DNA from 2 places in the Brachyspira pulli genome. Region 1 is predicted to be linked to the other one. Evidence: riboswitches for the same ligand, from Rfam matches in the RefSeq annotation. Region 1 holds a riboswitch; the other holds the start of a gene.
The links. A riboswitch is a leader RNA that binds a small molecule or an ion and turns the genes downstream of it on or off. The one in region 1 is predicted to bind thiamine pyrophosphate.
Positions count from the first base shown of each region.

Region 2: another riboswitch for thiamine pyrophosphate. It lies ahead of R4K56_RS05315 (YjiH family protein); the one in region 1 lies ahead of R4K56_RS07295 (peptide ABC transporter substrate-binding protein).

Region 1 covers NZ_JAWLQI010000025.1:12,597-17,005, forward strand. The annotation lists gene R4K56_RS07290 (hypothetical protein) at 351-1,418, shown strand; TPP riboswitch at 1,900-2,015, shown strand; gene R4K56_RS07295 (peptide ABC transporter substrate-binding protein) at 2,184-3,791, shown strand.
Region 2 covers NZ_JAWLQI010000016.1:29,280-33,688, reverse strand. The annotation lists gene thiM (hydroxyethylthiazole kinase) at 1-73, opposite strand, end outside; gene R4K56_RS05315 (YjiH family protein) at 672-2,021, opposite strand; TPP riboswitch at 2,123-2,226, opposite strand; gene R4K56_RS05310 (class I SAM-dependent methyltransferase) at 2,270-3,037, opposite strand; gene R4K56_RS05305 (helix-turn-helix domain-containing protein) at 3,092-4,018, opposite strand; gene R4K56_RS05300 (DUF3226 domain-containing protein) at 4,124-4,409, opposite strand, start outside.

The DNA.
Region 1 (4,409 bases):
TTGATATCTGGGGCTTTGCCCCATACCCCACTTCTTTTGCGACTGAAAGGAGTGCCTGTGGTGTTGCCACAAAGAAGCCTATATCCTCGATAAACTCGGATACGCTTTGCGAAGGGCTATATTTTAGCTTAAATTAATAGTTTATATTACATGTAAAACAATTTTAGTATGATTTAGTACTAATTCTATCCTTGCACTTTTTGCAACTTTTTGCGGCGGGAAAAAGTTGACTAAAAAAATGACAAACTCTAAAATTTTTAGTATATTATAAGGAATTAATATATTCAGATATTTATTATAAAGCTACTGACTTATTAAATTGGCAGAAATATGGTCAATATCATACATATATGAATCTTCCTTCACCTACACAATTAGACAGTTCTAAACCAAAAAGCTGGCAAGGAAGATTTGGATTAGAAAGTTTAAAAATGGCATTAGTAGGTGATTATATTTATTTATATGATCTTAGAGAAACATTTTATGAAGAAAATCCAGATGGCTCAAGAATTTTACCTGATTATACTGTAAGCAAAGACAAATATTATAGAATACATAGAGATAAAGATATGTCCGATCCAAATAATTGGGAGGAAGTAGGAAAAACTCCTTGGGGAAATGTTTCTGATTTTGAGGCTAAATATAATGATGGAAAATTTTATTTGGAAAATGGAAAGCAATATATGTATCAAAAGGTTAATAATGTATGGACTCTAACATCAATAAAAAATGATGATAAATGGGTTACAGAAAATTTTATAGATTGGCAAAAATTTATAGGAGAAACTCCTAAAGATATTGACTCATATATAGATGATTTCTATGGAGATTTAGAAGTAGTTAAAAAAAGAGATAAAACTCCTACGCCTCCTAACTGGGTAGAATATTACAATAAGGTATATTATCAAACTTATAATACTTATATGGTAACATACGATTTTTACAGATACTTTCTACCTATCCCTCCTATAAATGAAATAAAAGCAGCTTTTGATAGAGGAGAAACCGACTTTGTAATAAAACCTGAACATGTAAAAAATGCTGGCAAAAATCTATTTATGGTTACAGATGTTGATCCTAGATATGCTAAAGAAAGTGATTGGAGTTTATTAACACCTATAAATTATGATGAAAAATCTATAATATGGCATTCTGGAAAAGATACTATGCTCTTTAATATTAATAATAAAATAATACAATTAGTTGATTATACTGCAATTAAATCAAGAATACAAAATTATACTATATATAATCAAGTAATAAATGAATTAATGATGTATCATCGTAATTACTATCGTAATGGTGATTATTATGAATCTATGTATTATAAGGCACAAGCTGATATGCTTCAAATGATGATGAAAAATCCTGAAACATATTTATTGCCTGATGAACCGGTAGAATCATATATAATATAGTTTAAATACCATTTTGATAAATAAAACTATAAAGCTAGCTATAAAAATTGTAGAGTTTGAAAGTTTATTTGGCATAGCCTTTTAAGTTATACACAATATAGAGCAAATAATTTTTATTATCGCTTTAAAACTTAACAATATCATTATATAAATTTTATTGATAATATTATTTAGGCGACATAGAAAAGCGGACTTCGTAGATAAGCATAACAATAATAAATAATAATAATTTTTAAATATTAGAATTAAAATATAAAAAGCGAGTCGTAGCCAGCTAGTGAGTTTACTCACTAGCTTATTGTAGGCGTAGACGAGCATAACAATAATAAAAAATAATAATTTTTAAATATTGTAAATCTAATTATAAAAATTGTGAGCCTCTGGCAAGTTTACTTGACAGAGCCTTAGAGCGAACAATTTTTATTAGCAATAATAAAAAATAATAATTTATTATTGAAAAAAATAAAATATATTATATCATTTTTTCAACTTGGGGAGCTTGAAAAGGCTGAGAGGAAGTTTGTATAATTTTATAAAACTTCGACCCTTATAACCTGTTTGGGTAATGCCAGCGTAGGGAATTATCTCTTTTATTATTTTTTATTTATACATTTAATAAAATGAGACCTTTTCTAAAGTTGGTCTTGTTTTATTAAATATCTTAATCTAAAATAAATAAACAAGACTAAAATACAATTCAATAAAACAAGACAAACGGCGTTATAAAAATCTCGCTTTTATATTTAATAATTTAAGGAGCTTTTTATGACTTCAAAACTAAAATTTATTGTTCTATTATTTTTGTTTATATTAATTATATCTTGTAAAAAAGAAATAAAAAATATCAAAGATGAAATTACTGTGAATTTAGGATATGAACTTAATACTATAGACCCAGCTTTAAATGATGAAACTTATGGATTTATTTATATCAATCATGCTTTTGAAGGACTTCTTGATAAAGATATAAACGGAAACATTGTAGGAGGTGTTGCCGACAAATGGGAAATAAGCGATGACAGCCTTACATATACATTTCATTTAAGAGATAACGCCAAATGGAGCGATGGAAAAAAAGTTACTGCAGATGATTTTGTATATTCTTATAGAAGAGCAGTTGATCCGAAAACTGCATCACCTATAAGTTATTTAATGGAATATATAAAAAATGCTAAAGATATAATAAGAGGAAAACAGCCAGTAGAAAATCTTGGAGTAAATGCTATAGATGAAAATACTCTTACAATAGAACTTGAAGCACCTACCCTATACTTTACTGATATATTAGCTTCCGGAGGAGTTTATATGCCGGTAAGAAAAGATATAATAGAAAAATACGGTGATGATTGGACTTGGAAGTCTGAAACTTATATTGGTAACGGTGCATACAAAATGGTAGAAAGAAAGCCAGATGAATTATTAGCTTTTGAAATAAATACTAATTATTGGAATTATACTAATCAAGTAGCTAAAAAAATTAATTTTGTTTTGATAGCTGATGAATATATATCACTTAATGCAGTTAGAACAGGAGATGTTGATTTTTCTATAAATGCCCCTCCTATTGGTGAAATAGAAAATTTAATAAAAGATAATTTAATGGCTGTAAGCGATATTATAGGAGTTTATTATTTGGATTTAAATAATAAAGATAAAACATTATCAGATAAAAGAGTAAGAAAAGCATTATCTCTTGCAATAGACAGAAATTACATAGTATCAAATATAGGATACGGAAAACTAATAGCTGCAGAAGCATTCGTTCCGCCTGTAGTAAAGGGACTTGAAAAATCTTTCAGAGAAGAAAGCAGTAATTATATAATAGCAAACAATTATAGTAATAATGTAGAAGAAGCGAAAAGATTATTAGCTGAAGCAGGATACCCTAATGGTGAAAATTTCCCTATACTTGAAGTAAAAGTTTCATCTGGTTTTTATACTACAGTTTTGGAAGCAATTCAGCAAATGTGGAAAAATACTCTTAATATTGATGTAATGGTTAGAACAGAAGAATCAAAAATTACTTTGCCTTTCAGAGAATCAGGAAATTACCAAATGGCTAGAACAAGCTGGACTGGCGATTATAATGACCCGCTTACAATGCTTCAAATTATGACTAGCTACAGCGATATAAATTACGGAGGATTTTCTAATGCTAGATATGATTCTTTAATAGAGTTTGCTACAACTGCAACAAATGCACAAAAAAGAATGGAGGCTTTGAAAGAAGCTGAATCAATACTTTTTGATGAAGTTCCTATTATACCTTTTATATATAGAACTGATTTCTTGATAGTGAATCCTAAATTAAAAAATTATATTGATGAGCCTTTGGGAAGATATAAATTTAACTATGCATATATAGAAGAATGATATACTGAAAATTTTTAAGTTTGTCAACCGATGCACTTTATATAGAATTATCAACTTTTTTGCCGCACAAAAAAGTTGCTGCCTACGGCACGCTTCGCGAAAACGCAATTGCTAGAACTTTATATTTTAAGAATATACATTAAATATAGTGTAATACCCTAGTTTTAGGTCAAAAATGCAGTCTTTCGCGAAGCGTATCCGAGCCTGTCGAGGATATAGGTTCTTTTATACCAATACTTACAGTACTTCCTTCGGTCGTAAAAGAACTGGGGTGTTACGAAGTACGCAGAGTGGTGGGCAAAGCCCCAGATATAAAAAAGAAACTATAATTTTATTTTTGACAAAATATAGTTGTTTAGGTATATATTATAAAAATTATGTATTTAAAAAGATATAATAGAAAAGTATAAAACAAAAAATAAATAATATAAAATTATTTCATATAAAAAATTCATATTCTTATATCATCAAAGTGAATACTTGATAATACCGATATCAAGTATTCACTTTTTTATATTGACATTTTTTTAATATATTGTATGCTATATAATCTAAAATAAGGTAGGACTTATATATTTTTTTTAGTATAAGATTTCCGATAAACTTCGATAATATCAT
Region 2 (4,409 bases), on a different contig from region 1:
TGTTATGAACTAATGGGCATTTTGCTTTCATATCTGTGATAGCTTTAACTATGTCATTTTGTAAAGTATTCATTTTATTACTCCTTAATATTTTTATAATAAATGTTTTAACTGCAACATAAATATTAAAGTTAACTATATATGCAGCTGCGAGCCGCAGCACCTTCCCGCACGGCACTGTTTCATCTTATCAAATGTCAACTATATGTGCGGTTGATTACTCATCATTACACAAAATAAATAATTAAATAAAATATGAATAGTATGATTAAATACTAATTATTATTTATACTTTAGTAAAGCATATAAAAGTTTATTAAGTAAATAAATATATTTTCTCAATTTCTATATTTTATAAATATATTATTAACTTTTTTGCCGCTCAAAAAAGTTGCAAAAAACGCAAATGCTAGAACTTTATATTAAAAACATGTCTATTAAATATAGGGTATAGCCTATAAAAATGCAGTCTTTCGCGAAGCGTATCCGAGCCTGTCGAGGATATAGGTTCTTTGTGCCAATACCACAGGCACTCCCTACGGTCGCAAAAGAACTGGGGTGTTACGAAGTACGCAGAGCGGTGGTGCTAGTCCCCACAAATAACCTAAATTTAAAATTGTGTTTTTAGTATACACATAAAATTTTTCTTATTATTTTCCCTACGCTCTAGGCTATATTAAAAAGAAATATGCAAAAGGCACCGCCAATATCAAAGAAAATATTATTCTCTCTATCCATATAACTATAATATCTCTTATCCTTATTGGAATGTCGGTAGCAAGCATACAAGGAATAGGTGCTGCAAAATAAAGTATCTCAGAAACGCATACTATAGCTATTACACTTTTAGCTAATTGACTTGAATCCATAATAATACTTGAAGAAGAAAACATCTCAACTATTGTTATAGAGCAAGCCTTGGCAACTGTATAAGCCTCATCTCCTAGTCCTAGTAATTTTGTAAACGGTAAAAATATATAACTAACAAAATCAAATAAAGGTGTATAATTAACTATTAAAAGTCCTATAAAAGTTATAGCCATAAAATTAGGCATTATAGATATTGATATCAATAAACCTTCTTTGAGATTTTTTAATATGTTATCTAAAAAATTATTTTGTTTATCAGCAACCTTTACACCCTCATCTAATGCCTTACTAAAAATATTACCTCCTGTAAATTTAGGTTCTTCAATTACATCTCTATTCAAATAGCCTTTATCCGATTTACTTCTTAATGGATAAAGTCTTACTGTAATTGCTGTAACTATGAATGTGATAGCCAAAGTTCCCCAAAAGTATATATTCCATTTATCTATAATACCTAGAGTTTTGGCAACAACAACCATAAATGTAGTTGATACTGTAGAAAATCCTGTAGCTATTATACATGCCTCTTTGGTAGAATAGTATCCCTCTTTATAAACTTTATTAGTAATGAGAAGTCCAACAGAATAACTGCCTATAAAAGAAGCCAAAGCATCTATTGATGACATACCCGGAGTTTTCCAAATAGGACGCATTATATAACGCATAAATATTCCTACAAAAGCCATAAGCCCATAATCAATAAGAAATGATAAACATACCGCACCTATTGGTATAAGAACTGCAACCTGTGTTAATAGTCTGTAAGAGAAAGGAAGCATATTAGGTTTATGAAAGTCAGCAGGGCCTAATTTGAAATAAGCCATTATAACAAAAGGTATTGCAAAAAGTTTAATAATTGAAAATACTATTTCTGTTTTATTTTTATTCCAAGACTTATTTATAAAAGGAAATACTCCGCCTATCATAGTAATTATTATACCGTAATAAGGTTCAACGAATGGTATCTTTCTTATAAAACTTACTAAATGATCTATAGGTATCGATTTCACACCATTAATATTTATGCTGATAAAAAACATAAATACACCTACAGCACTTAAAATAAAAAATTTCAAATATGATGATTTACTGTATTTAATGGTCAAATCATTGTCTTTTAAAACATTCTCAGAGTTTGAAACATTATTCATAAAAATTTCCTTAAATATAAATTAATAATTTATAGAAACCTTAATGAAAATAATGAGTGTATAAGAATTAAAAAATGAAAATAATTTTAGAAAACTTATTTTAATAAATAAAAATATTTCCCTACACTGGCATTATCCAACAGGTTATAAGGGTCTAAGTTATAAAACTTACTCTCAGCCTTTACAAGCTCCCCTAATTTTTATAATATTATATAACAAAATAAAATTATTTCAATGACTATATACTACTATAAGCAATATTTTTTAGATTTTATTATAATCATCATTGGACGTCTTAATTCATTTTGCATTTCTTTATTATCTTTAAGCATTTTTTCTGAAGGTGTAGGCTCTGTAACATTTTCTATAATAAAACCATTATTGATAAGAGTGTTAATATAAGTTGTTATTGTTCTATGATATTTAACAACACTTTCACCTAAAAATTTAGTATTTCTTTTTCCCTCATAAAAATAATTATCAACAGGAAAACAAACTATTTCACCATTATCATTATACAGCCAATCCTGACTTCCGTACGCTGTAAATATTGGGTGCTCTGCTGAAAATACAAAATACCCGTCATCTTTCAAAAGAAGTTTTACTGTTTTTACTACTCTGTCAAAATCTTCTATATAATGCAAAGCTAAAGAACTTAAAACTATATCAAATTTTATATTCTTTAATTCTTCATCATTTTTTATATTTTCATCAATACTTTCAATAGAAGACATAAGCAATTTTATATTATCAATATTTTTAGTTTTCTCTCTTGCCACGTCAAGCATTTTACTTGATATATCGCAGCCGACTGCCAAATTAGCTTTATTTTGGGCAGCATAAATCAAATGCCAGCCGTAACCGCAACCCAAATCTAAAATATTTTTATTTTCGAAAGAAGGAAGTATATTTTTTAAGCTCTCCCATTCTCCTGCAGCATTAAGTCCAAATTTAGACCTTTCCATTTCGCTGTATTTATTAAAAAACTTTTCATCATTATATTTATTCTCAAGCATAACTTATTATCCTTTTATAATTTTATTATATAATAGTTTCAATAAAAAATATAATCAAGCTCTTCTTAAATTTCTTTTTGTAAACTCAATTATTTCATCTTCTGTCATCTTGTCAAAACCTAATCTTTTTTCTTCTTCAAGCATTTTTAATTCTTCTTCCTTCTCTCTTTGTATTTTAATTAACTCCATCTCTTTAAATCTTTCTTCTCTTTTTATCAATTCTTCTTTAGTGTAATGTCTTTTAATAGTTTTTTCTCTGTCGCCTTTAATCAAATAAATTTTTAAATAGCTTAAAAAATCAAGCCATATACATGATAAATTATCATTGTCTTTTACTTTTTCCTTTGCTAATCCAATACATTCCTTCCAATCAAATTTCCTATCATAGAAAATTGATTTAATTTCTTCCTGCTTGTATTTAGTTTTAAAAGAATGTACCTGATATAATTTACTGGCCTTACTTCCTGTAAGAAAATTAAAAGTATTAATAATCTCATTAACAAATAAATCAAAACAATGAGAGGGAGAATTTATTTCTTTATCTGATATTATTTTCGATGTTATTTTATCTGTTTGTACTTCTAATTTTTCTTTACTCTCTATATTATTTAAGTTATTATATTTATTATTATCTTTGGCTTTTTTGTCTATACCGTTTATGCTTTTTTTACTACACTGTATAGACTTTTTTGCTGATACATAATTTTTTATATATATTTTTCTTTTTTCATTATTCTGCTTACTTTTATCATAAATGCATTTTATATAGCCATACTCCTCTAACTGTTTTACAGCTCTTGAAATGGTATCTTTACTCACAGAATAAATTCCGGCAAAGTAATTATTATTAGCCCAGCAATAGCCTTTATCATTAGTAAGTGCAGTAATTTCTCCGTAAATTAATTTTGATAATGGCTTTAATCTTTTATCATATCTTACATCAGAAGGTATTATAGTATAATAGTTTTTATCATTTTTCATTAAATATCACCTTAAAAAAACTTTATACTATATGCAAAAAATATAATAGATTATAAGTTTATATTAGTGCGTTTTTGTAATTTTTTATTAATTTATTTTAATTTTTTAAATTAATAATCTTAAAAATTCTTTCAAATCATCTAAAATATTATTATCTAAGTCCCATATATCTTTTTTCATAGAATATTCAAAACTGCAGTATTTATTAGCTTGTTTCTGATCCGACTTACTGCAGGTATCAAATCTAATATAGTTACTTATATAGAACTTATCAAAATCTTTATCGCTTATATCTTTATTATGAGCTTTTAAACATTCTCTCCAGCTTTCTAAACAGTCAGCAAAAACAGAATCAGATTTCTTTATTGATTTTAATACCGTTTCTAATTCA